Regions from separate parts of the Streptomyces bullii genome, predicted to be linked through region 1. Evidence: riboswitches for the same ligand, from Rfam matches in the RefSeq annotation. Region 1 holds a riboswitch; the other holds the start of a gene.
What was found. Region 1 has a riboswitch for glycine ahead of gcvT (glycine cleavage system aminomethyltransferase GcvT). Riboswitches for the same ligand answer to the same signal wherever they lie in the genome.

Region 1 (15,710 bases):
GCAGCGCGGGTGGAAGGCGCAGCCGGACGGGAGGTTGATCAGGGAGGGCGGCGCGCCCTTGATCGGGATGAGCCGGTCGGTCTCCTCGCGGTCGAGGCGCGGCATCGAGCCGAGCAGGCCCCAGGTGTAGGGGTGGCGGGGCTCGGAGAAGACCGCCTCGGCGGGGCCGCGCTCCACGCACCGGCCGCCGTACATCACCAGCAGGTCGTCGGCCATCTCGGCGACGACCCCGAGGTCGTGGGTGATCATGATGACCGCGGAGCCGAACTCCTTCTGCAGGTCCCGGATCAGGTCGAGGATCTGCGCCTGGACGGTGACGTCCAGGGCGGTGGTCGGCTCGTCGGCGATGAGCAGCTCGGGGTTGTTCACCAGCGCCATGGCGATCATGGCGCGCTGGCGCATACCGCCGGAGAACTCGTGCGGATAGCTGTCCACGCGCTTGGCGGGCTCGGGGATGCCGACCCGGTCGAGCATCTCGATCGCCCGCTGCCTGGCGGCCTTCTTGGTGACGTCGTGGTGGACGCGGTACGCCTCCACGATCTGGTGCCCGACCGTGTAGTACGGGTGCATCGCCGACAGCGGGTCCTGGAAGATCATGGCCATCTTCCGGCCGCGCAGCCGCCGTACGGCGTCCGGGTCGGCGCCGATCAGTTCCTGGCCGTCCAGCCACACCTCGCCGGAGACCCGGGCGTTCTTCGCCGAGCGGTGCAGGCCCATCAGGCCGAGCGAGGTGACGGACTTGCCGGAACCCGACTCGCCGACGATGCCCAGGGTCTTGCCGCGGCGCACGTCGAAGCTGACGCCGTCCACGGACTTGACCAGGCCGTCGTCCGTGTTGAAGTGGACGCGCAGGTCGCGCACGGACAGGAACACGTCGTCCGGGACGGACGGGGGCACGGTGTCCGGTTCGCCGAGCGCGGCTTTGTCGAGCTTGCTCACGAGTACCTCACCCGGGGGTCGATGGCGGCGTACACCAGGTCGACGATCAGATTGCAGAAGACGATGAAGAACGCGGCGACCAGGGTCACGCCCATCACGATGGGCAGGTCGTTGTCCTTGATGGCCTGGACGGAGTACGCGCCGATGCCCTGCAGGGAGAAGACGGTCTCGGTGAGCACCGCGGTGCCGACGAGGGTGCCGAAGTCCATTCCGAAGATGGTGACGATCGGGGTCAGTGCCGAGCGGAGACCGTGCTTGGCCACCACGGTGGACTCCTTGAGCCCTTTGGCACGAGCGGTCCGGATGTAGTCCTCGCTCATGGTCTCCAGCATGCCCGCCCGGGTGAGCCGGGCGTACAGCGCGGAGAACAGGAAGGCGAGGCTGATCCAGGGCAGCAGCAGGTGCCAGGCCCATTCGGCCGGGTTCTCGGTGAACGGCACGTAGTCGATGCTGTCCCAGATGGGGATCTCGTAGACGAACAGCGCGTTCAGCACCTGGCCGGTGAAGAAGATCGGCAGCGAGACGCCGGCGAGCGCGATGAACATGGAGATGCGGTCGACCGGCTTGCCCTTGCGCAGTGCCGAGATGACGCCGATGGTCACACCGCCGATCACCCAGATCACCGCCGCGCCGACGGCCAGCGAGAAGGAGACCGGGATGCGCTGCTCCAGCTGCGGCCACACCTCGATGTGGCTCTTGAAGGAGTACCCGAAGCAGGGGGCGCTGCAGTGCGTCGCGTCGGGACCGAACTTGTAGTCGGCGCCCGCCACGAGACCCTTGATGAACTCCCAGTACTGGACGTAGACGGGCTGGTCCAGGCCCAGGTTCTTCTTGATCGCGGCGACGGACTCGGGGTTCGCGTCCTTGCCGACGTACTGGGTGGCCAACTGGTCGGCCGTCTGGCCCCCGAGGCGGGGCACCAGGAAGAAGATGGCGAAGGTGACTGCGCTGACCACCAGCAGCAACAGCACCGCGCCCATGACGCGTCGGAGGATGTACGCAGCCACAGCTGTACGGCCCCGGGTGGCCGCGGCGGGGTCTGTCCGCCGCGGCCACCCGGTGCCTTCACCTGCCTTTCAGAGGTTCCGGCCTGCTGGTGTCACTTCGTGGAGCTCATCAGCAGGTAGTCGTACATGCCGAGGTACGCCTGCGTGACCGTGACGTTGGCGGCGGACGCCGGCCTCAGCAGCAGGTTCTTGCGGTAGACCAGCGGGACGACCGAGGCGTTGTCGAGCACCATCTTGTCGATGTCGCCCCAGGCCTTGGTGCGGGCGGCGTCGTCGGTGTTGGCGATGGCGTCCGTCAGGGCCTTGTTGATCTTCGGGTCGTCGAGCTCCATCAGGTTGTTGCCGCCCGAGGGCTTGATGGCCGCACCGTTGATGATCTGGTCGAGGAAGCCGAAGCCGGTCGGCCAGTCGGCGCCCCAGGCCATCGAGAGCATGCCGAGCTTGTTCTGGTGGACGTAGCTCGGGACACCGGCGAAGTTGGAGAAGTACTTGCCGGAGGGGAACTGCTTGATCTCGATGTTGACGCCGATCTTCTTCAGCGACGCCTGGATCGCCGTGGCGGCCGCCACCTCGGCCGGGCGGTCGGAGCGGGCCGTCAGGATCGTGTTGAAGCCGTTCGGCTTGCCGCACGCCTTCAGCTCTTCCTTGGCCTTGGCCACGTCACCCTTGTGCCCCGCGCTCGGGTAGGTGTCGAACTTGGTGTAGCCGTTCACCGACGGCGGCAGCAGCGTGGTCGCCACGTCACCCTTGGGCGAGCCGCCCATCGCGTCGAGCACGGACTGCTTGTCCAGGCCCCACTGCACGGCCTTGCGGCAGTGGACGTTGTCGAACGGCTTCACGTTCACGTTCAGCGCGATGTACTGCGTGGCGCCGGCGTACGAGGAGTCCGTCTGGTTCGCGTACTTGCCGCGCAGCACCTTCGGCTGGGTCTGCGGCTGCACACCCGTGCCGGCGGCGTCGGCCGTGATCTTGTCGGCCAGCAGGTTGTTGTCGACGGTGACCGGGTTGACCTTGAACTTGATCGTGATCTTGTCCGGCAGGGCCTTGCGGATCGGGTCCGTCTTCGGGTCCCACTGCGGGTTGCGCACGAGAGTGGCGCTGCGGCCCTCCTCGTAGGACTGGAACTGGTACGGGCCGGAGGACACGATGTGCTGGACGTACTTCGCGCCGTCGTCCTTCGCCCGCGGCACCGGTGCCGTCTGGGAGAACGTCGCCAGGTAGTCGAAGTCGGCGAAGGGCTGCTTCAGCTTGAAGACGATCGTCTGGTCGTCCGGCGTCTCGATGGACTTGATGCCCTCCGGCGACTTGTCCTTGTACGGGCCTTTGTACTTGTCGCCGCCCACCAGGTACGACTTGAAGTACGTCGGGCCGTTGGACAGCGCCTCGGGCGAGAAGTTGGAGCGCTCGATGGCGTACTTGACGTCCTTGGACGTCACCGGCGTGCCGTCCTGGAACTTCACGCCCTTGCGCAGCTTGTACGCCCAGGTCTTGGCGTCGTCACTGGGCTGGCCCAGGGACTCGGCCAGGTCCGGGACGACCTCCAGGCCTTCCTTGCCCGCCGCCGGCTTGAACGAGGTGAGCGTCCGGCCGTAGAGGCGGGAGAAGTTCTGCACCCAGCCGTAGTAGGTGTTCCCCGGGTCCAGGGAGTCCGGCACGTCCGAGTGCTCGTACGTGACGGTTCCGCCCTTCTTGCTGGACGCGTTGACGATCGAGGTCAGAGCGGCGTCCTTCTTGCCGTTGCCTCCGCTGCCGTCGTTGTCGTCACCGCCGCCGCCACACGCACTGGCACCCAGCGACAGCGCCAGGACCGACGCCACGCCGGCGGTCACCCTTCTCGTCTTCACCTGAGGAAGCCCCCTCATTCGATGGATCACTTGCTGCGAGGGTCGAGGGCGTCACGCAGCCCGTCACCCAGCAGGTTGAAGGCCAGGACGGTGATGAAGATCGCCAGTCCGGGCACGAACATGTACTGCGGATCCGCCGTGTAGAGATCCACGGCGTTGCTGAGCATGCCTCCCCAGGAGGCCTGCGGCGGAGCGATACCGACACCGAGGAAGCTCAGCGCGGCCTCGAACAGGATGTTCGTCGGGATGATCAGCGTCGAGTAGACGAGGATCGGCGCGACGAGGTTCGGCAGCAGCTCCCGGAACAGCACGTACGGGCCGCGCGCTCCCAGGCTCGTGGCCGCCTCGATGAACTCACGCTTGCGCAGCGTCATGGTCTGCGCGCGCACGATGCGGCCGATGTACGGCCAGCTGAAGAAGCCGATCACGAAGATCAGCACGCAGATGCGCAGCGGGAGACCGTCGAGCCCGAAGAAGCCGTCCTGCACCGAGGCGGAGATCGAGATGGCGAACAGCAGCAGCGGGAAGGCGAGGAAGGTGTCCATCAGCCGGCTGATGACACTGTCGATCCAGCCGCCGTAGTACCCGGCGACGACGCCGAGCACGGTGCCGATGCACACGGACAGCAGCGTGGCACCGCCCGCGACCAGCAGGGAGACCCACGAGCCGTCGATGATGCGGGCGAGCATGTCACGGCCGTACTGGGGGTCGACGCCGAGCGGGTGCTCCCAACTCATACCGCCCCAGCCGCCCTTGGGGGCGAGCAGCGCCGGGTCGATCAGGTCCTGGTTGAACTTGTTGGGATCGAGTCCGAAGATCCACTGGATCGGCTTGGAGAAGACCGCCATCAGGACCAGCAGGGCGACGATGACGCCTCCCGCCATCGCCACCTTGTCCCGCTTGAAGCGCATCCAGGCGATCTGGGTGAGCGAACGCCCTTCGATCTGGCTCTTCTTGACCCCGGAGAGCACGGCCTCGGGCTGTGCTCCGGCTTCCGCCCCCGTGGTCTCGATCGGTGCGGTCACGGTGCGATTGACCCCTCTCGGCCGGCGATCGCCGACCCCCTGGCTGCCGCTGTAGCGGTTGCTTGTCTCGTACACAGGACCGACCGGCCTGTGCCTTGCCGGGAGTCTTCAACGCTTCGGCGATCAGTCGCCAGAGTTGACGGTGAAAGGATGCGTAAACGTGATGCTGTCTGGGGGGTTCCGTTATCCGGACAGCGGGTAACGCGGGCCGGACACAGACGAGTTGGGACATCGCGGACGGGATGGGTCCTTCCGCCCCGTTTCTACGCGCGCAGACCGGCTCTCGCCGCGCGACAGGCGGCTCGCAGGATGCCCTCCCGCGGGTCAGTACCCGCCCGGGGCCGGCGGGTAGCCGTAGCCGGTCGCCGGGGCCTGGGCGGGGGCGGCGGCGTGGGCCTCGCGGTCGTAGAAGGGGCGGGCGTTGGCCCGCAGCCACATCGCGACCGGATCGTGCGCGTCGGACATCGCGACGGTCGACACGGGCAGGCCGTCCGGGACCGCGCCGATGGACTGCCGCATCATCGCGCGCACGGAGTCGACGGCGGGCGGGGAGGTGTCGTACACGTCCAGACCGATGGCCAGGTACGGCGCGCCGAGCGCGGGCTGCACCCAGGCGCGGCGCAGCGAGCGGACGGCGGGGGTGCGGTGGGCGTTCTGCGCGAGCAGGGCGTAGAACTGCGGGATCTCGATCGCCGGTTCGGACAGCCGCAGGGGCCCCGCGGGCTGCCGGTCCAGGCCGGTGGCGATGCGCCGCAGGTCGAGCCAGGGGATGCCGACGCCGCCGCCGGGGGCGTGCGGGTTGAGCCAGAGGCCGTAGTGGTCGGGGTACAGCGCCCGGGCCACCTCCAGGCCGTCGACCACCTCGTAGGACCGGTTCCAGCCGCTGGCGCTCAGCTCCTGGGCGGAGGTGACGCAGGGCGCGTAGCCGTAGCCGTCGACCTCCATGTTCCCGTACTGGGCGTCCGGGGAGCCGGCCTGGCCGTGCCACAGCAGCATCCAGACCTGGCCGGTGGAGGGGGTCGCGAGCGCGCGCAGGAGTGCCTCGTAGGCGTCGTAACGCCCCGGCGTCACCTGGCGCAGCATGTGCTCGACCTGGCCGGCCGCGGCGGTGCCAGCGCTCACTTTGTATCGCCCCTCCGTACAACGCCCTCGACCGAACCGTGCGACTAGCTTAAGCCCGCCCGCGAGCTGACGGCCTGTGCCGTGCTCGCGGGTACGCGTCGTGCGGGGCCGGCCGCCTGCGCGGCCGGGGCCGCACACCGGCGGAGCCCCGCGCTCCTGGGTCAGGTGCCCGGCCGCTGGTAGAAGGGACGGACCTGCCCCCGCATCCAGTCGCCCACCGGGTCCTGGGCGACGTCCAGCAGGACCAGGTTGACGGGCCATCGCACGGGAACCCTGCCCAGGGCACGGCCGAGGGCCTCCAGCGGCAGGGCGCGCAGGTCCCCCTCCCACTGGGAGAGTTCCACGCCGACGAACATCACCGGGTCGGCCGTCTCGATGGCGGCGAGGCAGCGGCGGGCGGTGAGGACCACGCCGATGGCCTCGAACTCCGCGGAGGCGGCGGAGAGGAAGTCCACCGGGTCGTCCTGCCAGTCGGGTTCGAAGAGCCGGACGCGGCCGCCGCTCGCGGGGCCGTCCAGCGGGGTGCGCCCGGCCCGGCACAGCTCGGCCACGGCGGGCGGCGGCAGCGGGACGCCGACCACACCGCCCGGGTTGACGGCGATCCCGGCCTGCGGGGGCAGGCCGCGGGCGAACTCCACGGCCGGGGCGATGGTGTACGACATGTGGGAGCCGACGACCTGGCGGAACTGCTCCTCGGAGCTGAACACCGGTACGTACGCCTGTCCCTCGATCTCCAGGGAGGGCAGGTCGAGGGGGCCGCTGTGCGGGCCGCCGCCGCTGGGCAGCGGGACCCAGACGAAACTCCGGCCCAGGACCTCGATGATCCGGCCGCCCGCCGACGGTCCGACGCCGAGGGAGGCCGAGAGCACCTCCTCCAGCTCGTTGCCGGGCCATCCGCCGTGCGGGTGGGGGTGCGCCTGCGCCGGGATGTCCGCGGAGAAGTCCGCCGGGAAGTCCATCTGCCTACCGCCTGCCTGAAGCCACTGCTGTGGCTGAAAAGGCTAACGGGTGCCCGGACTCCTGAACGGGCGCGGAACAGCCGTCGGCAGGTTCGCCCGCCGTGCGATCCGTGCGTACGACACTCGACTCCCGTGACCGGGCCGGCGCCCGGACTCGGGCCCGGGCCCCGGCCCCCCGAGGAGCGCCGGCCGCGGCGGCTGACGGAGCGCGGCACGGCCGACGAGGGCCTGGACTGCGGCGCCCCCTGCCGGAACACGCCCGACTGGCCGGAGGCCGTGGCCGTGGCGGGGCTCGCCGGGCCCAGGGAACACCCGGGGACGTCAGCCGCGTGGGAGGCCGCTCAGCCCGTGAAGCCGATCCGGCGCAGGGTGTTCGCCGCGTCCCGGTCGACGAGGACCGCGGAGGCGCAGCCCGCCGGCAGGTCGCCCCGCTCCACCGAGCGCAGCAGGCGGGTGGTGGCCGTGCGGTGCCGCAGGAAGGCGTAGCGCGAGACGCCCCGGCCGCGGGCGCGCTGGCCGGCCAGGGCCTGCTCCGGGGTGACGTCGAGCAGCAGCAGGTGCAGCGTGCCGCCCCGGCGGCGGGCTTCCCGGGCCAGCCAGCGGCGCACCCAGGCCTGCGTACCGCAGTCGTGCACGACGACTCCCTCGCCGGTGCGCAGGGCGCGGCGCAGCCCGGCGTAGTGGGCGAGGCGGACCAGCGGGCGGTAGACCGCGTACGGCAGGAAGCGCGGCATGCGGCGCTCCCAGCGGTCGCGGACGTCCTGGGAGTCGATGCGCGGGCCCTTGACGGCGCGCCGCATCAGCGTGGACTTGCCGCTGCCGGGCAGGCCGGTGATCACGACGAGGTCCCGGGGGCCGAAGAGCAGGGCGTGCGGGCCGCGGCCGCCCCTGTCGCGCAGATCGCGGACGACGGGAGACCGCAGCGGGTCGCACGCCCCCCGGGCCGGGGCGGCGTGCTGGTTCGGCAGCGCGACTCCCGTGGTCGTGGCGTACGCCGTGGTCCTGTTCACCGTGATCGTCCTCCCCTGGGGCCAGGTACGGAGTCCCATCCCCGCCGAGTGTAAAGAGAAGGTAATGCCCTGGGTCTCGTGTTTTCGTCCGTTTCCTGCAACAGGCCTGCTACAGCCTGCTGTGACCGGCTGAGCACGCTGGGCGTCCCCAGGGAAAGGTCCCCCTGCCGCGCCACAGAGATGCGTGCAATGATGAGCGCGCCAACTGCATACCGGCCGTTTGAATCCGCGCGGGAGAGTTCCCAGCACCACGCAGCTGGGGCGCCGAAGGAGCAAGTCCCTCCCTTGAATCTCTCAGGCCCCGTTACCGCGCGGGCGAGGCACATCTGAAAAGCGGGCCGCTGTCCGAGCGGTCCCACCCAAGGTGCAAGCCGTGATCGTCCCTGTGGCGGTCGTGGCGAACCTCTCAGGTTCCGATGACAGATGGGGAGGACCTTCCTCTGCGGAGGACCTTCCTCGCCCGTCATGCGTTCATGCCCTGGGAGACGACCGACCGATGAGCAGTACTGAATCCCGTCCGCTCCGGCACACCGCCCTCGATGCCGTACATCGCTCGCTCGGCGCGACGATGACCGACTTCGCCGGCTGGGACATGCCCCTGCGCTACGGTTCCGAGCGCGAGGAGCACCTGGCGGTGCGCACGAAGGCGGGGCTGTTCGACCTCTCCCACATGGGGGAGATCACCGTGACCGGCCCGCAGGCCGCGGCCTTCCTGAACTTCGCCCTCGTCGGCAACATCGCCGCGGTGGGGGTGGGCCGGGCCCGCTACACCATGATCTGCGCCGAGGACGGCGGCATCCTCGACGACCTGATCGTCTACCGGCTCGCCGAGACCGAGTACATGGTCGTCGCCAACGCCTCCAACGCCCAGGTGGTCCTGGACTCCCTGGTGGAGCGCGCGGCCGGCTTCGACGCCGAGGTCCGCGACGACCGGGACGCCTACGCGCTGATCGCCGTGCAGGGCCCCGAGTCCCCCGGCATCCTCAAGAGCCTCACCGACGCCGACCTCGACGGCCTGAAGTACTACGCCGGGCTGCCCGGCACCGTCGCCGGGGTCCCGGCGCTGATCGCCCGTACCGGCTACACCGGCGAGGACGGCTTCGAGCTGTTCGTGAGGCCCGAACACGCGGTCGAGCTGTGGCAGGCGCTGACCAAGGCGGGCGAGAGCGCCGGACTGGCCCCGTGCGGCCTGTCCTGCCGGGACACGCTGCGCCTGGAGGCGGGCATGCCGCTGTACGGGCACGAGCTGACGGCCGAGCTCACCCCCTTCGACGCCGGGCTCGGCCGGGTGGTGAAGTTCGACAAGGAGGGCGACTTCGTGGGCCGCGCGGCCCTGCAGCAGGCCGCCGCCCGCTCCCAGGAGAACCCCCCGCGCGTGCTGGTCGGCCTGGTCGCCGAAGGCCGCCGCGTCCCGCGCGCCGGATACCCGGTCGTCGCCGACGGCCGGGTGATCGGCGAGATCACCTCCGGCGCCCCCTCCCCCACCCTCGGCAAGCCGATCGCGATGGCGTCCGTCGACGCGGCGCACGCGGTTGCGGGCACCCCGGGCGTCGCCGTGGACATCCGGGGCACCCACGAGCCGTACGAGGTCGTGGCGCTGCCGTTCTACAAGCGCCAGAAGTAGACACTGGACGCGCGGTCCGGCGTGACCCCGCGCACACGCACGCTGCTCACCAGCGGTTTCAGCAGTCCCCCCGTCACCACCACTCCCCCGCATACAGGAGAATCCAGGCCATGAGCAACCCCCAGCAGCTGCGTTACAGCAAGGAGCACGAGTGGCTGTCGGCCGCCGCGGACGGCGTCTCGACGGTCGGCATCACGGAGCACGCGGCCAACGCGCTCGGCGATGTCGTCTTCGTCCAGCTCCCGGAGGTCGGTGCCACCGTGACCGCGGGCGAGACCTGCGGCGAGCTGGAGTCGACCAAGTCGGTGTCCGACCTGTACTCCCCGGTCTCCGGTGAGATCACCGAGGTCAACGAGGACGTGGTGAACGACCCGTCCCTGGTGAACTCGGCCCCCTTCGAGGGCGGCTGGCTGTTCAAGGTGCGCGTCAGCGACGAGCCGGCCGACCTGCTCTCCGCCGACGAGTACGACGCCCACATCGCCGGCTGAGAGGTCGTTCCCATGTCGCTTCTCCACACCTCCCTGCACGAGCTCGACCCGGCCGTCGCCGCCGCGATCGACGCCGAGCTGCACCGCCAGCAGTCCACCCTGGAGATGATCGCCTCCGAGAACTTCGCCCCGGTCGCGGTCATGGAGGCGCAGGGCTCGGTCCTCACCAACAAGTACGCCGAGGGCTACCCGGGCCGCCGTTACTACGGCGGCTGCGAGCACGTCGACGTGGTCGAGCAGATCGCCATCGACCGCGTCAAGGAGCTGTTCGGGGCCGAGCACGCCAACGTCCAGCCGCACTCGGGCGCGCAGGCCAACGCGGCCGCGATGTTCGCGCTGCTCAAGCCCGGCGACACGATCATGGGTCTGAACCTTGCGCACGGCGGGCACCTGACCCACGGCATGAAGATCAACTTCTCCGGCAAGCTGTACGACGTGGTCGCCTACCACGTCGGCGACGACGGCCGGGTCGACATGGCCGAGGTCGAGCGGCTGGCCAAGGAGTCCAAGCCGAAGCTGATCGTGGCCGGCTGGTCCGCGTACCCGCGTCAGCTGGACTTCGCCGCGTTCCGCCGGATCGCGGACGAGGTCGGCGCGTACCTGATGGTCGACATGGCGCACTTCGCGGGCCTCGTCGCGGCCGGGCTGCACCCCAACCCGGTGCCGCACGCGCACGTGGTCACCACCACGACCCACAAGACGCTGGGCGGCCCGCGCGGCGGTGTCATCCTCTCCACGGCCGAGCTGGCCAAAAAGATCAACTCCGCGGTCTTCCCCGGTCAGCAGGGCGGTCCGCTGGAGCACGTGGTCGCCGCCAAGGCGGTCGCCTTCAAGGTCGCGGCCGGCGAGGAGTTCAAGGAGCGCCAGCGCCGTACCCTGGAGGGCGCGCGGATCCTCGCCGAGCGCCTGGTGAAGGACGACGTCGCCGAGCACGGCGTCTCCGTCCTGTCCGGCGGCACGGACGTGCACCTGGTCCTGGTGGACCTGCGCGATTCGGAGCTGGACGGGCAGCAGGCCGAGGACCGGCTCCACGAGATCAACATCACCGTCAACCGCAACGCGATCCCGAACGACCCACGTCCGCCGATGGTGACGTCGGGCCTGCGGATCGGCACGCCCGCCCTGGCGACCCGCGGCTTCACCGCCGAGGACTTCGCCGAGGTCGCGGACGTCATCGCCGAGGCGCTCAAGCCGTCGTACGACGCTCAGGCGCTCAAGGCACGGGTCAAGGCGCTGGCGGACAAGCACCCGCTGTACCCCGACCTGAACAAGTGAGCGGGCGGCGGGGCGCCGACGACCTCGGCGCCCCGTCCCCCGTCCCCCGTAGCACCGCCCTCGCACCACCCCCGCATTGAGGAGTCCCCCCGTGGCCATCTCGGTCTTCGACCTGTTCTCGATCGGCATCGGCCCGTCCAGCTCCCACACGGTGGGCCCGATGCGGGCGGCCCGTATGTTCGCCCGCCGGCTGCGCAGCGAGGGTTTGCTGGAGTCCGTCGCGTCCGTGCGGTCCGAGCTGTACGGCTCCCTCGGCGCGACCGGCCACGGCCACGGCACGCCCAAGGCGGTGCTGCTCGGACTGGAGGGCGACTCGCCGCGCACGGTGGACGTGGAGTCGGCCGACGAACGTGTGGAGGCCGTCAGGACCGGCGGCCGTCTGAAGCTGCTGGGCGAGCACGAGATCGCCTTCGACTTCGACCAGGACATGGTCCTGCACCGCCGCAAGGCCCTCCCCTACCACGCCAACGGCATGACCCTGTGGGCGTACGACGCGGCGGGTGCCGAACTCCTCAGCAAGACGTACTACTCGGTGGGCGGCGGCTTCGTCGTCGACGAGGACGCCGTCGGCGCGGACCGCATCAAGCTGGACGACACGGTTTTGAAGTACCCCTTCCGCACGGGCGACGAGCTGCTGCGCCTGACGCAGGAGACGGGCCTGTCGATCTCCGCGCTGATGCTGGAGAACGAGCGGGCCTGGCGCACGGAGGAGGAGATCCGCGAGGGCCTGCTGGATATCTGGCGCGTGATGCAGGCCTGCGTGGCGCGCGGCATGTCCCGCGAGGGCATCCTGCCGGGCGGCCTGAAGGTGCGCCGCCGGGCCGCGAACACCGCGCGCAAGCTGCGCTCGGAAGGCGACCCGCAGGCCCTCGCGATGGAGTGGATCACCCTCTACGCGATGGCGGTGAACGAGGAGAACGCGGCAGGCGGCCGGGTCGTCACCGCCCCCACCAACGGCGCGGCGGGCATCATCCCCGCGGTCCTGCACTACTACGTCAACTTCGTCCCCGGCGCCGACGAGGAGGGCGTGGTCCGCTTCCTGCTGGCCGCCGGAGCGATCGGCATGCTCTTCAAGGAGAACGCCTCCATCTCCGGCGCCGAGGTCGGCTGCCAGGGCGAGGTCGGCTCGGCGTGCTCGATGGCGGCGGGCGCGCTCGCCGAGGTGCTGGGCGGCACTCCCGAACAGGTCGAGAACGCCGCCGAGATCGGCATGGAGCACAACCTCGGCCTGACCTGCGACCCGGTCGGCGGCCTCGTCCAGATCCCGTGCATCGAACGCAACGGCATGGCGGCGGTCAAGGCCGTCACCGCCGCCCGCATGGCCATGCGCGGCGACGGCTCCCACAAGGTCTCCCTCGACAAGGTCATCAAGACGATGAAGGAGACCGGCGCGGACATGTCGGTGAAGTACAAGGAGACGGCACGGGGCGGACTGGCCGTCAACATCATCGAGTGCTGAGGCTCTTCGCCTGACGGCTGTGCCACCTCCCGGGACGGGCCCACGGACCACGAAAAGTCGACGTTTCGACGTCCCGGGGGTCGGCCACGCGACCGTGGGGCATAAACCCCTCCCCCCCCCCACGGTCACCTCCGGGAGGCCCCATGCTGCGTGGCATAGACGTCAGCGCGTACCAGTCCTCCTCCTACGACACCGACGGCCTCTCCTTCGTCTTCATCAAGGCGACGGAGGGCCGTTCGTACGTCAACCCCAAACTCGCCGCGCAGACGAAGACGGCCCGCGACGCCGGTCTGGTCGTCGGCTTCTACCACTTCCTCTGGCCGGGCAACCTCGCGGCCCAGGCCGAGTACTTCGTCGGCAAGGCCCCGGAGCGCGCGGGCGACATCCTCGCCGTCGACTGGGAGACGACCGGCGCGGGCACCCACGCGAGCAACGCCGAGAAGGACCGGTTCATCCGCAAGGTGCGGGAGTTACGGCCGAAGAACCGCGTCGTGCTCTATTGCAACCGGCATTTCTGGCTGAACGTCGACACCACCTCCTACGCGGGTGACGGCCTGTGGATCGCCGACTACGTCACCGCGGGCAAGCCCCGCATCAAGGCGAAGTGGCGCTTCCACCAGTACACGGACGATCCGCTGGACAAGAACGTGGCGGATTTCCAGAGCAGGGCGGCGCTGCGCACGTGGGCCGGGCAGGCCTGACGGCGCTCCCGGGTGGAAGCCGGGGAACGTCGGGCCCTCGGCCAGGGGCCGAGGGCCCGACGCTGTGTGTCCCGGGGCTCAAGGGCCTTCAACGGCATCTACGCCCGGAACTCCGGCTTGCGCTCCGGGGACGCCTCCGCCAGGGCCTTGGTGACCGCCTCGGTGCCGGCCCGCAGGCCGTACACCGGCGTGTCGGGCTGCTGGCGCCAGGAGTCGTCGATGCCGCCCGCGTCCACGCTGTCGAAGCCGAGTTCGTCGATCAGGGCCCGCACCTTGCGCTTGGCCGCCTCGTCGTCGCCGGCCACCGGCAGGGCCATGCGGTCGGGGTCGCCGGCGGGGCGGGGGCGGTCCAGGATGTCCTGGGCGTAGGTGCCGTTGAAGGCCTTGATCACGGGGTGGCCGATCTGCCGTTCGGTCCAGCGGCTCTCGGTGAGGCCCTCGTCCTCGATCTCCGCGATCCTGCCGTCGCGCTGCTTGGGGTAGTAGTTGCCGGTGTCGATGACCGCCACACCGTCGGCGGCCTCGTCGAGGAGGCCCTTGGGCAGGTCCGGGACCGCCTTCACCGGGATGGTGATGACCACGATCTCGGCGCCGCGGGCGGCCTCCTCCACCGTCACCGGGGTGGCGCCGGTCTCCTCGGCCAGGGCCGTGAGCGTGTGCGGGCCGCGGGAGTTGGCGACGGCGACGTCGTGGCCGAGGGCGGTGAGCCGCCGGGTGAGGTTGCCGCCGATGTTGCCCGCGCCGATGATGCCGATCTTCATGACAGGCCCTTCCGGGTGCGAAATAGATGCAGGTGCATGCGTCGTTCGTCGGGCGTCAACCCGGGAAGGTCGCGGGCTATTCCGCGCGGGAATCGCGGTCTTCGTCGGGGAGCGGGGAGGCGGGAGACGGGGAAGGGGCCGGTCCGTTGCGGACCGGGCCCCTTCCACCACCGTCACTTGTTCAGGTACGACCAGAACTCGTCGAACGACAGCACCTTGTCGCCGTTGAGGTCGCGGGTCTTGATGACGACCTCCGCGACCGACTCGGTGACGTTCCAGTCACCCTGCTGGGCCAGGGCGGCCTTGAACTCGGCAGCGGTGATGAATCCGTCACCGTCCGTATCGATCCGCTCGAACTGCTTGCGCGCTTCCTCGATGTCCGCCACCGGTCCGCCCCTCGTCTCGTGCTTGTCGTGCTTCGCCGTCTTGTTGACGGAGGTCAGATTAACCGCCCGTGTGAGAGCGCAGCGCGGCGGCCACCCGGGCGAACTCCGCCTCATAGGTGGGAGGGCGTTCCAGACCGTTCACCACGGCCGACAACTCGCGGTAACGGGCGAGCCGCAGGTTGGACGCCGCCTCCAGGCGCACCAGCACCGCCGCCCGGTCGGCGTCACCGAGCAGCCGGCCGAACACCTCCTCGGGCTCCGGCTCCTCGGGAGCGACGCCCTGCCGCAGCGCCTCGCCCGCGAGCTGCACCAGGCGGCTCATGCACCACAGCGACGTGCCCGCCGGCACGTCCGGTCCCCGGTTCGCCGCGTCGAACACGACCGCCCTGCGCATCAGCGCGCGGAACTCCGGGTCCTGGATGAGTTCGGCGAGCTCCACCCAGGCGTCCACCTGCTCGGGGGTGGGGTCGTCGGGCAGGTTCGCCGCCGCGAACCGCAGCCGGTGGCGGATGTCGGGGTCCGCCGTGTCGATCCCGTCGAAGATCTCCGTCATGAAGTCCTCGACGATACGCCGCCGTTCGGCGGTCGAGAGCCGCGCCAGCCTGTGCATCAGGGTCGTCTCCTCTGCGGTCGAGCCACGTCGCGCCACGGTCGACAGCACCGCACGGGTCACCTTCAGCGCGCGGATCTGCGCGTCCAGCGCCGCCACGTGCGCCGTGGCCACCTGGGCCACCGTCCGCTCCCCGGCCAGCACCTCGCGTACGTCGTCCAGGGTGAGGCCCGGTTCGCGCAGGTTGCGCCATCAGTTCCAGGCGGGCGACGGAGGCGGCGTCGTACAGCCGGTAGCCGCCCGCGGAGCGGGCCACGGGCGGCAGGGCGCCCTCGTCGGACCAGTAGCGGATGGTGCGCACGGTCAGGCCGGTGGCGCGGGCCAGCTCACCGATCGTGAGGAGTCCGGTGCTGCCGTCGATCCGTCTGCGAGTCTGGGCCTTCCAGTGGGTGGAGACTCAAGGAGTGCTGTGGAGACGTTGCGGGACATTCTCGGTGCGGCGGCGCGGGGTGTCTTCCCGGCGGCGGACGGCGGTACGACGGTCGTGCCGCAGCACCGCG
Region 2 (15,710 bases), on a different contig from region 1:
CGGCGGACAGCACCTCCACGACACCGTCCCGGTCGGCATGCGACGCCCGCAGTCCGGCCGACCCGCCCCTACGCGGAAGCTCCCCCGACATGGCTCCACCCCGATCTCCCCGGGCACGGCAGGGCACCGCGCCCAATCCACGAACAAACGCTATATCGCGTTATACCCAACGCCCGGCCCCGCGTCCACAGTTCCCCCTCCGCCGCCCTATCGTGACCGGCATGCAGTCCTACACGATCGGTCAGGCAGCACGACTGCTCGGCGTCAGCCCGGACACCGCCCGCCGATGGGCCGACGCCGGGCGGATCGCCACCCACCGCGACGAGAACGGACGCCGGCTCATCGACGGACGGGACCTGGCCGCGTTCTCGGTGGAACTGGCCCGGGCGGGCGCCACCGAGGAGGACACCCCCTACACCTCCGCCCGCAACGCCTTCCCCGGCATCGTCACCGCGATCAAACTCGGCGACGTCGCCGCCCAGGTGGAGATCCAGGCGGGCCCGCACCGGCTCGTCTCCCTGCTGACCCGGGAAGCCGTCGAGGAACTCGGCCTGGAGGTCGGAATGGAGGCCACCGCCCGCGTGAAGTCGACGAACGTCCACATCGACCGCACCTGAGCGCGCGAACTGCCTCTGTATGAACGCACATACCAACCCGCTCCCCCGTTCTTCCCGCTCATGCGATGCGACAGCAGACTTCTGCCTCGCATCTGCGCCAGTATCATCGGGCGTAGCGGAAGGGTCCGGCGGGCTCTTCCCCCCGGAACACAGAGGGAGTGGCCCCGACATGATCCGTTCCGCGCGCCGGCGGCGCCCCGCCCTCCAGACCGCCGGTGCCTCGGCCGCCGCACTGCTTCTCCTGAGCGCCTGCTCCTCGACCGGCCCCGGCTCGGGATCGGACACGGCCTCCTCGGTGTCCTCGTCGTCGAAGCCTTCCGGCACGGTCACCGTCTTCGCCGCCGCCTCCCTCGAAGAGAGCTTCAGGACCCTGGGCAGACAGTTCGAGAAGGAGCACCCGGGCACCAAGGTCACCTTCAACTTCAGCGGCAGTGACAGTCTCGCCGCCGGCATCACCGGTGGCGCCCCGGCCGATGTCTTCGCAGCGGCCAGTCCCAGGACCATGAAGACGGTGACGGACCAGGACGACACCGTCGGCACCCCCGCCACTTTCGTCCGCAACCAGCTGGAGATCGCCACCCTCCCCGGCAACCCGCACCGGATCACCTCCCTCCAGGACCTGGTCAGGTCCGGCCTGAAGGTCGTCCTGTGCGACAAGGAGGTGCCGTGCGGCGCCGCCGCCCAGCAGGCCCTCAGAGCCGGCCGTATCGAGCTGACCCCGGTCTCCTACGAACAGGACGTCAAGAGCGCCCTGACGAAGGTGGAGCTGAAGGAGGCGGACGCCGCCGTCGTGTACCGGACCGACGTGCGGGCGGCGGGTGACAAGGTGGACGGCGTGGAGTTCCCCGAGTCGGCCAAGGCCGTCAACGACTACCCCATCGCCCTCCTGAAGAACGCACCCAACCCCGTGGCCGCCAAGGCGTTCATCGCCCTGGTCCGGTCCGACGAGGGACAGAAGGTGCTCAGCGCGGCAGGATTCCTCAAGTCGTGACCCGCCCGGCCCACACCGGCAGCGACACCGTGGCGGACGGCCCCCGGCGCACCCGCCCGGGCAGGGCGACGCGCCTGGTGCCGATCCCCCTGCTGCTGCCCGCCCTCGTCGGTCTGGCGTTCCTGCTCCTGCCTCTGATCGCCCTGCTGGTGAGGGCTCCCTGGAGCACCCTCCCCGCGCAGCTGACCAGCGCCGAGGTGTGGCAGGCGCTGCGTCTGTCGCTCGTCTGCGCCACCGCCGCGACAGCGCTGAGCCTGGTCATCGGCGTCCCCCTGGCCTGGCTCCTGGCCCGCACGGAGTTCCCCGGCCGCGGCCTCGTCCGCGCCCTGGTCACCCTGCCCCTGGTGCTCCCGCCGGTGGTGGGCGGCGTGGCCCTGCTGCTCGCCCTCGGCCGCAACGGCGTCGTCGGGCGGTGGCTGGACGCCTGGTTCGGCATCACCCTGCCGTTCACCACATGGGGTGTCATCCTCGCCGAGACGTTCGTGGCGATGCCGTTCCTGGTCATCAGCGTGGAAGGCACCCTCCGGGCCGCCGACCCGCGCTACGAGGAGGCCGCCACCACCCTGGGCGCCTCCCGCTTCACCGCGTTCCGCCGGGTCACCCTGCCCCTGATCGCCCCGGGCATCGCGGCCGGCTCCGTCCTGGCCTGGGCCCGGGCGCTCGGCGAGTTCGGCGCGACGATCACCTTCGCGGGCAACTTCCCCGGCCGCACGCAGACCATGCCACTCGCGGTCTACCTGGCCCTCCAGAACGATCCGGCGGCGGCTATCGCCCTCAGCCTGGTCCTGCTGACAGTCTCGATCGCGGTCCTGGCGGCCCTACGGGACCGCTGGATGACAACGTCATGACGGCCCCCGCTGACCGGCACCGCCCGCACCCGCCGACGGCGCTCATCCCCCACCGGGGCCACCCGCACCAGACGACGATTCCCGCACGGGCGACGCGGGTCGCAACCCGGACCCGGCCGACGGCCTGCTTCTCCCCACACCACACGCGCCCGCACCCGCCAGCCCCCAGGACACCCCGCTCATGACCGACCGCGACCCCACCCACGACGAGGGCCTGGACGCCCACCTCGTCGTCGACCGCGACACCTTCCGCCTCGACATCGCCCTGCAAGCCATCCCCGGCGACGTCATCGCCCTGCTCGGCCCGAACGGCGCCGGCAAGACCACCGCCCTGCGTGCGCTGGCGGGCCTGCTCCCCCTCACCCGCGGCCACCTGCGACTCGACGGCACGGAGCTTGCCCGCACGCCGCCCGAGTCCCGCCCGGTCGGCGTCGTCTTCCAGGACTACCTGCTCTTCCCACACCTGACGGCCCTCGACAACGTGGCCTTCGGACCACGCTGCCGGGGCGCCACCAAGGCGGAAGCCCGAGCCCAGGCATCCGACTGGCTGAACCGCATGGGCCTCGCCCAGCACAGCGGCACCAAACCCCGCCACCTCTCCGGCGGCCAGGCCCAGCGCGTCGCCCTGGCCCGCGCCCTGGCCATCCACCCCCGGCTGCTGCTCCTCGACGAACCCCTCGCCGCCCTGGACGCGCGCACCCGCCTGGAGGTACGCGCCCGACTCCGCCGCCACCTCGCGGGATTCGAGGCCGTCGCCGTCCTGGTCACGCACGACCCCCTGGACGCCATGGTGCTCGCCGACCGGCTGGTCGTCGTCGAGGACGGCCGGATCGTCCAGCAGGGCGCGCCCGCCGACATCGCCCGTCATCCCCGCACGGACTACATCGCCCAGCTCGTCGGCCTGAACCTGTACCGAGGCCGGGCCGAGGGCCACACGGTCCGCCTCGACGCCGGCCCCGCCATCACCACCACGGAACACCTCTCGGGCCCGGCCTTCGTGGCGTTCCCGCCCGGCGCCGTCACCCTGTACCGGGACCGCCCCACCGGCTCCAGCGCCCGCAACCTCTGGCGCTGCGAGGTCGCCGGCCTGGAGACCCACGGCGACCAGATCCGCGCGGACCTCACCGGGGAACTCCCGCTGGCCGCCGACGTCACCACGGTCGCCGCGGCCGAACTCGACCTGCACCCGGGCGCATCCGTATGGGCCACGGTCAAGGCAACCCAGACCCACGCCTACCCGGCCTGAGCCACCCCTCCCCGGCCCGAGACACGGACGAGGGCCCCGCTTGTCGACAGCGGGACCCTCCTCGAGTCACGTCTACGGCCGGTCCGTCAGCACGTACCGGTCCTCGCGACTAGTCCTCGTACGCGTCCAGCGGCGGGCAGGAGCACACCAGGTTCCGGTCACCGAAGGCCTGGTCGATGCGGCGCACCGGCGGCCAGTACTTGTTCCCGACCGGCACCCCGGCCGGGAAGACGGCCTCCTCACGGCTGTAGGCGTGCGCCCACTCCCCGCCGAGCGCCCCGGCGGTGTGCGGGGCGTTGCGCAGCGGGTTGTCGTCCGCGGGCCACTCACCCGAGCCGACCTTCTCGATCTCCGCACGGATGGCGATCATCGCCTCGCAGAACCGGTCCAGCTCGCTCAGGTCTTCGGACTCGGTCGGCTCGATCATCAGTGTCCCGGCCACGGGGAACGACATCGTCGGCGCGTGGAAGCCGTAGTCGATGAGCCGCTTGGCGACGTCGTCCACGGTCACACCGGTCGCCTTGGTCAGCGGACGCAGGTCGATGATGCACTCGTGCGCGACGAGCCCGCCGGGGCCGGTGTAGAGCACCGGGTAGTGCGGTTCGAGCCGCTTGGCGATGTAGTTGGCGCTCAGCACAGCCACCTGCGTGGCCCGCTTGAGTCCCTCGCCGCCCATGAGCCGGACGTACGCCCACGAGATCGGCAGGATGCCGGCCGAGCCCCACGGGGCGGCCGAGATCGGACCCACACCCGTCTCCGGCCCGGCGGCGGGCTGCAGCGGGTGGTTCGGCAGGTAGGGCGCGAGGTGCTCCCGCACCGCCACCGGGCCGACGCCCGGGCCACCGCCGCCGTGCGGGATGCAGAAGGTCTTGTGCAGGTTCAGATGCGAGACGTCACCACCGAAGTGCCCGGGCTTGGCGAGCCCCACGAGGGCGTTGAGGTTCGCCCCGTCCACGTACACCTGGCCACCGGCCTCGTGCACCTGCGCGCAGATCTCGGAGACGTGCTCCTCGAACACGCCGTGTGTCGAGGGGTACGTGATCATGAGCACCGCCAGCTCGTCGCGGTACTGCTCGATCTTCGCCCGCAGGTCGTCCACGTCGATCTCGCCGTCCTCGGCGGTCTTCACGACGACGACCTTCATGCCCGCCATCACGGCGCTCGCTGCGTTCGTGCCGTGCGCGGAGGACGGAATCAGGCACACGGTTCGCTGCTCGTCACCGTTGGCGCGGTGGTATCCGCGTACGGCGAGCAGTCCGGCCAGCTCGCCCTGCGACCCGGCGTTGGGCTGGAGGGACACCTTGTCGTACCCGGTGACCTCGGCGAGACGTTCCTCCAGCTCGCGGATGAGCGTGAGGTACCCCTCCGCCTGCTCGGCCGGGGCGAACGGGTGCAGCTGACCGAACTCCGGCCAGGTGACCGGCTCCATTTCCGTGGTGGCGTTGAGCTTCATCGTGCAGGAGCCCAGCGGGATCATGCCGCGGTCGAGCGCGTAGTCCCGGTCGGCCAGCCGTCGCAGGTAGCGCAGCATCGCCGTCTCGGAGCGGTGCTGGTGGAAGACGGGGTGCGTCAGGACCTTGTCCGTGCGCAGCAGGGCGCCCGGCAGCGTGTCCGCCGCCTCGGCGTCGAGTGCGTCGATGTCGCCCTCGACGCCGAACGCCGCCCAGACGGAGCGCAGCTGTGCCCGCGTGGTGGTCTCGTCGCAGGCGATCGAGAGGTGGTCGGCGTCGACGAGGCGCAGGTTGACGCCGTTGCGCCGTGCGGCGGCGAGCACCTCGGCGGCCCGGCCGGGCACCCGCACGGTGAGGGTGTCGAAGTAGGCACCGTGTACAACCTCGACGCCACCGGCCCGGAGCCCGGCGGCGAGGACCGTGGCGTACCGGTGGGTGCGCCGAGCGATGTCCCTCAGTCCCTCGGGCCCGTGGTAGACGGCGAACATCCCCGCCATCACGGCGAGCAGGACCTGCGCGGTGCAGATGTTGCTCGTCGCCTTCTCCCGCCGGATGTGCTGCTCACGGGTCTGCAGCGCGAGCCGGTAGGCCCTGTTCCCGTCCACGTCCACCGACACACCCACGAGCCGGCCCGGCAGGCTGCGCGCGAACTTGTCCTGGACCGCCATGTATCCGGCGTGCGGCCCGCCGAAGCCCATCGGCACACCGAACCGCTGCGTCGTACCGACCGCGATGTCCGCACCGAGCTCACCCGGGGACTTCAGCAGCGTCAGCGCGAGCAGATCGGCGGCGACGGTGACGAGGGCGCCCAGCTCGTGCGCCTGGTCGATCACCGGCTTGATGTCGCGCACGGCGCCGGAGGCGCCCGGGTACTGGAGCAGCACACCGTTGATCTCGCGCTCGGCGACCTCGGCCGGGATCCCGTCACTGAGGTCCGTGACGAGCACCTCGACACCGGTCGGCTCGGCGCGGGTCTGGAGCACGGCGATGGTCTGCGGCAGCGCGTCCGCGTCGACCAGGAACAGGCCCTTCTTGTTCCTGCCCATGCGCCGGGACAGCGCCATGGCCTCGGCGGCGGCCGTGCCCTCGTCGAGCAGCGAGGCACCGGAGGTCGGCAGACCGGTCAGGTCGGCGACCATCGTCTGGAAGTTCAGCAGCGCTTCGAGGCGTCCCTGCGAGATCTCCGGCTGGTACGGCGTGTAGGCCGTGTACCAGGCCGGGTTCTCCATGACGTTGCGCAGGATGACCGGCGGCGTGAAGGTGCCGTAGTACCCGAGCCCGATCATGGAGTCGAGCACCTTGTTGCGGTCGGCCAACGACCGCAGCTCGGCCAGCACCTCGGCCTCGCTGCGCGCGCCCGGCAGGTCCAGCGTGTCGGCGTTCTTGATCACATCGGGGACCGCGGCGGCGGTGAGCTCGTCGAGCGAGCCGTAGCCGACCTGGGCGAGCATCTTGGCCCGCGCCTCCTGGTCGGGCCCGATGTGGCGCTGCTCGAAGGGGATTCCCTGCTCGAGCTCGGAGAGCGGAGTGCGATGGGCGGTCATTGCGGAGGCCTCCTGGTCTGACGCGACCTTCGAGGGGCACCACGGCACGGGTGCCCGGACGGCCTCCCCCTCTGTCATCTCAACCTGAGAGCTTCACCGGTCCGTCCGAGGACGCCCGGCTTGCACCGTCGGTGAGAGCGGAAGCCGTCGACACCCGCTCTGCTTTCCAGAGTGACCTCGTCCGTGCGGTACGTGGGCCTGAGAGATTCCGGGGAGGATTTGCTCCTTCGGCGCCTCCGATGGTGCCTGGAGGGCTCTCCCGCACGGGGTCAGCAGCCGTCTGCCAGCCTACCAGCGAGGTCAACGCCCGGGTCTTCGAGTGGCCGCGTCCCCGATTGTGCCGTTTTGTAGTGCTTACGAATGCGACCACGTGGAGGGCCCGTGCGAACCGACATCGACCCGCGGAACCTGATCGGCCGCAAGGCGTTCGACCGCAACGGAACCAGGATCGGCACGATCGACGAGATCTACCTCGACGATGCCACGGGCGTACCCGAATGGGCCGCCATACGCACCGGCCTGTTCAGCAGGGACGCCTTCGTCCCCCTGGAGCCGAGCGAACTCGTCGACGGTGCCCTCCACGTCCCCTTCGACCGCGCTCTGATCAAGGACGCCCCCGACTTCGGCGTCGGCCGCCACCTCTCCCCGGAGCAGGAGCTCCAGCTCTATCACCACTACGGTCTCGATGTCGCCGCCCCTGACCCCCTCCCCGACCACCACATCGGCAGACTCGCGGGCACGGACGAGACACCGGCCTGACCACCCCTCACGCGCTGCCGGACGGCAGATCCACCGAGCCGGCGGGTGCCGCCTCCGCGCTGCTCTCCCCAGGTCTTCGCGGCACCAGCGGCAGCGGATCCGCCGGTTCCAGCTCCGGGTCGTCGATCTTGAAGGTCCGCACCCGCCCGGGCTCCGAACCGGGCGTCTCGAACCGCACGGTGACCCGCCCGAGGCCACTGCCCTGCACCCAACCGTGCCCGTACACGGCGTGCCGTACGTCGTGCCCCGCCGGCCACCGCCGCTCCCCGGGCACCGGGCGCTCGTCCACCGGAGTGACCTCCGGCTCCTCCACCGGACCGGCGACGCGCTCCCCCGCCGCCTGCGCGAAGAGATCCTCCTGGGTGTAGTCGGCGAGCCCGCTGACGCCGACACCGAGCAGCCGCACACCGCCCGTCGTGTCGACCGAGTCCAGCAGCCGGGCCGCCGCCTCCCGGATCACGGCCGGATCGTCCGTGGGCCCCCGAAGCGTCTCCGACCGGGTCAACGTGGAGAAGTCGTACCGCCGCACCTTCAGCACGATCGTCCGCCCCGACAGCCCGGCCCCGCGCAGCCGCCGTACGCACCGGTCGGCGAGCCGCTGCACCTCCAGACCGACGCGCGTGCGGTCGTGGATGTCCACGTCGTACGTGTCCTCCACTGACACCGACTTGGCCTCCCGCTCGGCCACCACGGGCCGGTCGTCCCGCGCCAGCGCCATCGCGTACAGCGCGTGCCCGTGCGCCTTGCCCAGCAGCCGTACGAGTTCGTCCTCGCCCGCCTCGGCGAGTTCGTCGACGGTGTGGATCCCCGCCCGCCGCAGATGGTCACCGGTCGCCGGACCCACGCCCGGCAGCGTCCGCACCGACATCGGCCCGAGCAGGGCCCGCTCGGTCCCCGGCTCGATCACCACCAGCCCGTCGGGCTTGGCCTGCTCCGAGGCGATCTTCGCGAGCATCTTGGAGGCGGCGAGTCCCACCGACCCCGTGAGCCCGGTGACGGCCCGGATGTCGGCCCGCAGCCGCACCCCGGCCAGCCGCGCCGACCGCTCGTCCCAGGCCGCTCCGCCGGCCTCCAGGTCCACGAACGCCTCGTCCAGGCTCAGCGGCTCCACCAGCGGCGACAGCGCCCGCAGCAGTCCCATCACCTGCTCGCTGATCGACCGGTAGAGACCGAACCGCGGCACCAGGTAGGCGGCGTTCGGCGCGAGCCGCCGGGCCTGCGCCATGGGCATCGCCGAATGCACACCGAAGACCCGGGCCTCGTACGACGCGGTGGCCACCACCCCACGCGGGCCGAGCCCGCCGACGACGACCGCCTTCCCGCGCAGGCTCGGCTTGGACGCCTGCTCCACCGAGGCGAAGAAGGCATCCATGTCGAGATGCAGGATCGTGGGCGCGGTTCTCACATCTCCGATGCTGCCCTACGCCACTGACAATGGCCCCGTGGCCCGTTCCGCCGCGGCAAAGCGGTTCAGACGGCCCGGTTCCTCCGCCGCGCCAGCTCGTCCGAGGGGTTGTGCCCGACCAGGGTCTCTCCTGTGTCGACCCGCTCCCCGTGCAGTTGTGACAGCGCGTTCTCCACGTCCCGCCACACCACGCCCACGGCGATCCCGAAGATGCCCTGACCACCCTGCAGGAGCGCGTGGACCTCGTCGGGCGAGGTGCACTCGTAGACAGTGGCGCCGTCGCTCATCAACGTCATGCGCTCCAGGTCACTGAACCCCCGCTCGCGCAGGTGCTGCACCGCGGTACGGATGTTCTGCAACGACACACCGGTGTCCAGAAAGCGCTTGACGATCTTCAGGACGACGACGTCCCGGAAGCTGTACAGGCGCTGCGTCCCGGACCCGTAGGCGGGCCGCACGCTCGGCTCGACGAGCCCGGTACGGGCCCAGTAGTCCAGCTGTCGGTAGGTGATCCCGGCGGCGGCGCAGGCCGTGGGGCCGCGATAGCCGATCTGCTCGGACGCCATGGACGTCGTCCCTCCGCTGCTCGGCACGGCCGTCGGTCGCTGGGGTGCGTGGTCGGCTGCGCCGCTTTGCTGCGGGTACCCCCCGCTCGAGCGGAGCTGAGAGCTTGAGGGAGCGTACGGGCCGTTCACCCCGGGACCGCGTCCGGGGGCACCCCCAGCCGTACCGTCGCCGCTGCTTCTCACGCCGACCTCCGTCCTTGACCTGCCTTCTCGACGGTAGGCAGCCACCAGGGGTGCGTCAACGACCGCCACACTCGGCACGCCGAGTGATAATCACCCTGAGAGTGGTTTCCCGTGCCCGACCGCGGGGAAAGGCTAGCCGAATGCGTTCGGCGCGGACCGTGTGACGGCCTCACGGGCTGCTGGCACATGCGGGCATTTCCGTCCCTACGGGCCTGTTGGACCGGCCGCGAACGGGACCGGCCACGAACGGGACGTGGGCGGTCCGCCACGGACCACATCGTCCGCCGGGCCGCCCACGCGCCTCACCGACTGCTGGTTCCACCGACTTCCGCCGGGATCTCACTGGCTGCTGGTGCCGAAGTCCTCCGGCGAGATCTGGTCGAGGAACTCGCGGAACTTCTCCACCTCGTCCTCCTGCTCGTCCGGGATCGCGATACCGGCGTCGTCGAGCACCGTGTCGCTGCCGTAGATCGGCGTCCCGGTGCGCAGCGCCAGCGCTATGGCGTCGGACGGACGCGCGCTCACCTCGACTCCGCTGGCGAAGACAAGCTCCGCGTAGAAGACGCCCTCACGCAGGTCCGTGATGCGCACTTCCGTGAGCTCCTGACCGACGGCCTCCAGCACGTCCTTGAACAGGTCGTGGGTCAGCGGCCGCGCGGGAGCCATGCCCTGCTGGGCGAAGGCGATCGCCGTCGCCTCCCCCGGTCCGATCCAGATCGGGAGGTAACGGTCGCCTCCCACTTCACGCAGCAGCACGATCGGTTGGTTGGAGGGCATTTCGACCCGGACACCTACGACATCGAGCTCGTTCACACAGCAACCCTAGGCCGTGCTCGGGACGTTTGGGTAGTCGAGCCGGGAACGGGTGGCCGATCCGGACCCCCGCGCCGCCCGGATCAGGGCAGCCGCACCCCGAGGGCCGTCTGCACCAGCGCCGCGTGCAGCCTCACCGTGAGCCCCGCCAGCTCCTTCGTACGGGCCTCGGCATGCGCCCTGGTCTGCGGGTTCCTGTGACGTTTCAGCGGGGCGACGACCTGGTCCACCAGCCCGGCCTCCCGGTCGGCGGCGGCCTTCATCACCCGCAGATGCCTCGGCTCGATCCCGAAGCGTCCCAGCTCGGCCACGAGCGCGGCCACGGTGACCGTCTCCGCGTCGTACACCCCGTCCTCCAGTGGAGCGACGAGCCCGTAGGACTCCCACTCCTGGAGCTCCTGCTCACCGATGCCGGCGGCGGACAGCAGTTCGTCGCGTCCGATCCGCGCCGCCGTGGGCCCCTCACCCGTCTCCGACACGACCTCACGGTCCCGGTGACCCCCCAGGGGCGGCAGGGGAACCGCCTCACCGCGTTCCATCGCCTCCAGGTGCTCACGGATCACCTTGAGCGGCAGATAGTGGTCCCGTTGCATCCTCAGGACGAGACCGAGGCGCTCGACGTCCCCGGCGCTGAACTTCCGATACCCCGACGGGGTCCGCTGCGGCTCGACGAGCCCCTCCGACTCCAGGAACCGGATCTTGGAGATGGTGATGTCGGGGAACTCGTCCCGCAGCACGTTCAGCACCGTGCCGATGCTCATCAGCCCACTGTCCGTGGCGGCGGTACCGTGCCCGGCACCGCCGCTCGGTGTTCGCAGCATGGACCTTCCCTGGGGGTCCCCCCGGACGGCGTCCGGGGGAGGGTCAGTAGCCCCGCTGGCTCGCGTAGAAGACCAGCCGGTACTTGCCGATCTGCACCTCGTCGCCATTGTTCAGAGCGACCTGGTCGATCCGCTCCCGGTTGACGTACGTGCCGTTCAGACTGCCCACGTCGGCCACCGTGAACGAGCCGTCCGGACTGCGGCGGAACTCCACGTGGCGACGGGACACCGTCACGTCGTCCAGGAAGATGTCGCTCTGCGGGTGACGGCCCGCCGTGGTCAGGTCGCTGTCCAGCAGGAAGCGGCTGCCCGCGTTCGGCCCGCGGCGCACGACCAGCAGCGCGGAGCCCTGCGGCAGCGCGTCCACCGCGGCCTGGGCCTCGGGAGAGAGCATCGGCATCGGGGTCTGGCCGGTGGCCTCCGCGTCATAGGCCTCGAGACCGGAGATGGAGATGGTGGAGGTCGTCTCGGACGAACGCTCGGCACCGGCCCCGGCCCGCAGCGGCGCGCCGCAGTTGGAGCAGAAGCGGCTGTTCTCCGCGTTGCGGTTACCGCACCTCGTACACACCAGGGCCGACATGGACGGATCCTCCTGCGGCGACTGCCCCGCGGGGGCATTGGACGCGTACGGGCCGGCGGCGAACCCTCCACCCGTACCTGAGGTTGACGGTTGGCCGAAACCTATGCCGCAGGACTGCGCAGGGTCAACCGACGGCGCGCCCTGACCACCGGGAATGTCACCGCCCGGACCAGCCACCTGGTCCCGGAACAGCGGACGCTGGCCCTCCGCGTCAGGCTGTGCGCGATGACGAGCGGTCGCGTTGTCGCTGCCCTCTCGCGCGCTCTTGCCGAACAACTTCGCAAACAACTTCACGGGCGATTCCCCTTGACCGAAACAGACCCGCCCGTGGGGCAGGACGAACCCTGACTGAACACTCTGGCCGACCCGGACATCCTTACAACGTCCGCCTCCACCAGACAGTTTCCACCACGCACCACCGAAACCGTGCGCCGACCCCCCGCAACGTCCTGCCCTCGCCGGACGCCCCCCATGCACCCCCGGTTCACTGGGAGGACGACCGAGCGTAGTCAGGCCGCTTCGCCGCTCGCAAGGCGTCCACGACGATCTTGCTCGACCGCTCAACCGTAACGGTGGCCTGTTCCTTCTCGAGAGTCTGCACCACGCCTCCGGGGATGTTGAGCGCCGGCTCGAGGTCCTGCGGTTTGCCGATGACCTTGAAACGATAGGGCGCGTTGATCTTGTTCCCGTCGACGCGCACGCCGTTGCCGGAGTCCGACAGATAGGTGCTGGCGACGACTCGTACACCGTTCACCTGGATCGCCTCCGCGCCGGCCGCGCGCAGCTCCTGGATCGCGTCGAGCAGCATGTTCGCCTTGACCGTCCCCTTCGTGTCCTCGATGGTCATGGTGATGCCGGGCCCCTGCGCGGCCACGGTGCCCGCCAGGATGCCGAGCTGCCTCTCCTTCTCGACCGTCTGCTTGCGGGCCTCCTCCGCCTGGTCCGAGCTGTTCTCCAGCTCGTCGCGCTGCTTCTCGAGTCCCTGCTTCTCGTCTTCAAGACGCTGGGTACGGTCGTCCAGTTCATCGAGGATGCGGACAAGATCTTCTTGTCGCGCGCCGCGCAGGGCACTGTCGCTCTCGCTGGTCGAGGCCACCTGCACGGCCAGACCGAAACCGAGCCCGAACAGCAGTACGGCGACGATGAGTTGGGCCCGGGTGAAGCGCGGCGGCCACAGTCCCTCGACCAGCCGCTGCCGACCGGTGAGCTGAGGCTCTGACCCTGGCTCCGGGGACTCGTTCTCCGAAGTCTCCGAGGACTTCTCCGGGATCTTCTTCTCCGAAGGCTCCCCCTTCGGTGCCGCCGTCGCGGGCACCTCTTCGGGCAGCTCCTTGCGCAGCCTGTGCTCGGGCTCGGGCGTCTCGGCGGGTCGTTCGTCGCGCTCGCTCATCGGCCTCACGCCCGGAACACGTGGCGGCGGATCGCCGCGGCGTTGGAGAAGATGCGGATGCCGAGAACGACCACGACACCGGTGGACAGCTGGGCGCCCACGCCCAGCTTGTCGCCGAGGAACACGATCAGTGCGGCCACGACCACGTTCGACAGGAACGACACCACGAAGACCTTGTCGTCGAAGATGCCGTCCAGCATGGCCCGCAGGCCGCCGAACACGGCGTCGAGCGCCGCAACGACGGCGATCGGCAGATAAGGCTCGACGGCCGCCGGAACCTCAGGCCGGACCAACAGGCCGGCCACGACTCCCACGATGAGGCCCAGTACGGCGATCACGATGTGCCCTTCTCAGTTCTTCTCAGTGCTTGTCGGTCTTCGGCTGTGCTGTACGTACGATCACGCTCGGTGCGGCGGGCAGCTCCAGGTCCTCCTCCACGGAGATGCCGGTACGGATGCCGTAGTTCTCCTGCAGGGCGTGCAGATAGAGCCCGTCGGCGCTGTCCTGGAACCTGGTGCTGAGCCGCTCGCCGTCCCCCACCGCGAGCACCGTGTACGGCGGCACCAGCGGCCTGTTGTCGACCAGTATCGCGTCACCCGCGGCCCTGATCGCGGACAGGGCGGTCAGCCGCTGCCCGTTGATGGAGATCGCCTCGGCGCCCGACTCCCACAGCCCATTGACCGCCCGCTGCATGTCGCGGTCCCGGACCCGGCCGGTGTCGGAGAAGCCGGATGCCTCACGCGGGTCGCCGTCACCGCCGGTGCCGGCGTCCTTGGCGTCGTTCACGACCAGCCTCACCCCGGGGCCGTGCACCGCGGTCGCACCCGACAGGATGCCCAGCAACTCTGACCGGGCGCTCCCGCCGCTCTTCTCCAGTGCCTCGCGCTGCCGGGCGCTCACGTCCTCGCGCAGCTTGTCGACGCTGCCCTCCAGCTCGTCGGCCGTCTCGGTCTCCCGGTCGATGCGGTCGATCAGCTCCTGGCGCTCCTTGGCGACGGCGGGCGCCGCGATCCGCGCCTGTGCCGCTCCGACGGTCACGACGAGGGCCGCGAGCACCAGGCCGACGGCCAGACCGAGCTTCGCCCTGAGCGTCTTGGGCAGGCCGCCCTCTCCTGCGGCCTCCTTCCGGGCCGCCGCCTCGGCGTAACCGTCGTCGAGGCTGTGGTCCATGACGTTGGTGAGCAGAGACATGGACGCGTCCGGGCGCGGCGGCCGCGCAGGAGTGCTCCGAACGGGGGGTTGCTGCGGCATGCCGCACATCGTCGCACGTCGCGACCGCTACCTCCGAACGGGCCCACCGGCGTGCCGGACAGGCCCCCTTGGGGACACTTGTCCGGCACGCGCGCGTGCTGCGGGTCCTACCGACCCGCGCTGTCGACGACCGCCGACCACTCGTCGAGCAGGGCCTGCGCGGAGGCGTCGTCCGGTCCCTCGGCCCACAGGTGGGTGACCGCCTCGGCCGGGTCGGGCAGCACCATCACCCAGCGTCCGTCGGCCTCCACCACCCGCACGCCGTCGGTGGTGTCCACGAAGCGGTCTCCGGCCGCTTCGACGACCCGCCGCATGACCAGGCCCTTGACGGCCCAGGGGGTCGCCAGATCCCGCTTGAGGACGTGGGCACGCGGGATGCGCGCGTCGATCTGGCTCAGGGTGAGCTGAGTCCGCGCCACGAGCCCGATGAGCCGGACGAAGGCAGCCGTCCCGTCGTAGACACTGCTGAACTCGGGGACGATGAATCCGCCCTTGCCGTCGCCGCCGAAGATCGTCCCTTCCTCGCCGCCGACCCGCGTGAGATCGTCGGGCGAGGTGGTCGTCCACTCGACCTGGGTTCCGTGATACGCCGCCACCTGCTCGGCGATCCTGGTGGTCGTCACCGGCAGCGCGACCCGGCCACTGCGACGCTCAGCCGCCACGAGGTCGAGCATCACGAGCAGCGCCCGGTCGTCCTCGATGATGCGCCCCTTCTCGTCGACCAAAGACAGCCGCTCACCTACGGGGTCGAACCGCACACCGAACGCGGCTCCGGAGGACGCCACGATCTCACCGAGCCGCACCAGCCCCGAGCGCCGCATGTCGCCCGTCTCGGTCGGCCTGGACTCGTCCAGACCGGGGTTGATGGTCAGCGAGTCGACGCCGAGCTTTCCGAGCAGGCTCGGCAGCACCAGCCCGGCGCTGCCGTTCGACGCGTCCACGACCACCTTCAGCCCGGACTCCGCGATCCCCGTCGTGTCGACGTTCCGCAGCAGCGACCCGGTGTACGAGTCGAAGACACTGGCGGGGAAGTGCAGGTCACCGATCTCACCGGGGAAGGCACGCCGGTACTCCTGCCGTGCGAACACCCGGTCCAGCTTCCGCTGGCTGCCCTGCGACAGGTCGGCGCCCTGCCCGTCGAAGAACATGATGTCCACGGAGTCCGGCACGCCGGGCGTCGTCCGGATCATGATCCCGCCCGCGCTCCCCCGCGCGGTCTGCTGCCGCGCGACCGGCAGCGGTACG

Region 2: linked by a shared signal. The riboswitch ahead of gcvP (aminomethyl-transferring glycine dehydrogenase) and the one ahead of gcvT (glycine cleavage system aminomethyltransferase GcvT) in region 1 are both predicted to bind glycine.

What each region holds. Positions count from the first base shown of each region.
Region 1 is NZ_JBHSNY010000014.1:222,375-238,084, forward strand. It holds gene ACFPZJ_RS34425 (ABC transporter ATP-binding protein) at 1-939, opposite strand, end outside; gene ACFPZJ_RS34430 (ABC transporter permease) at 936-1,946, opposite strand; gene ACFPZJ_RS34435 (ABC transporter substrate-binding protein) at 2,039-3,808, opposite strand; gene ACFPZJ_RS34440 (ABC transporter permease) at 3,817-4,815, opposite strand; gene ACFPZJ_RS34445 (enhanced serine sensitivity protein SseB C-terminal domain-containing protein) at 5,140-5,898, opposite strand; gene ACFPZJ_RS34450 (enhanced serine sensitivity protein SseB) at 6,099-6,896, opposite strand; gene ACFPZJ_RS34455 (AAA family ATPase) at 7,238-7,906, opposite strand; glycine riboswitch at 8,128-8,226, shown strand; glycine riboswitch at 8,227-8,339, shown strand; gene gcvT (glycine cleavage system aminomethyltransferase GcvT) at 8,403-9,530, shown strand; gene gcvH (glycine cleavage system protein GcvH) at 9,641-10,018, shown strand; gene glyA (serine hydroxymethyltransferase) at 10,031-11,293, shown strand; gene ACFPZJ_RS34475 (L-serine ammonia-lyase) at 11,385-12,752, shown strand; gene ACFPZJ_RS34480 (glycoside hydrolase family 25 protein) at 12,896-13,453, shown strand; gene ACFPZJ_RS34485 (NADPH-dependent F420 reductase) at 13,552-14,238, opposite strand; gene ACFPZJ_RS34490 (EF-hand domain-containing protein) at 14,388-14,600, opposite strand; partial or broken gene ACFPZJ_RS34495 (MerR family transcriptional regulator) at 14,659-15,571, opposite strand; gene ACFPZJ_RS34500 (GNAT family N-acetyltransferase) at 15,620-15,710, shown strand, end outside.
Region 2 is NZ_JBHSNY010000002.1:750,336-766,045, forward strand. It holds gene ACFPZJ_RS07760 (DUF1707 SHOCT-like domain-containing protein) at 1-91, opposite strand, end outside; gene ACFPZJ_RS07765 (TOBE domain-containing protein) at 222-617, shown strand; gene modA (molybdate ABC transporter substrate-binding protein) at 787-1,608, shown strand; gene ACFPZJ_RS07775 (ABC transporter permease) at 1,605-2,456, shown strand; gene ACFPZJ_RS07780 (ABC transporter ATP-binding protein) at 2,638-3,702, shown strand; gene gcvP (aminomethyl-transferring glycine dehydrogenase) at 3,812-6,697, opposite strand; glycine riboswitch at 6,874-6,969, opposite strand; gene ACFPZJ_RS07790 (PRC-barrel domain-containing protein) at 7,079-7,456, shown strand; gene ACFPZJ_RS07795 (DNA polymerase IV) at 7,464-8,861, opposite strand; gene ACFPZJ_RS07800 (MerR family transcriptional regulator) at 8,927-9,610, opposite strand; gene ACFPZJ_RS07805 (bifunctional nuclease family protein) at 9,950-10,423, opposite strand; gene ftsR (transcriptional regulator FtsR) at 10,507-11,244, opposite strand; gene ACFPZJ_RS07815 (FHA domain-containing protein) at 11,288-12,118, opposite strand; gene ACFPZJ_RS07820 (DUF881 domain-containing protein) at 12,309-13,214, opposite strand; gene ACFPZJ_RS07825 (small basic family protein) at 13,220-13,552, opposite strand; gene ACFPZJ_RS07830 (DUF881 domain-containing protein) at 13,575-14,474, opposite strand; gene ACFPZJ_RS07835 (sugar phosphate nucleotidyltransferase) at 14,573-15,710, opposite strand, start outside.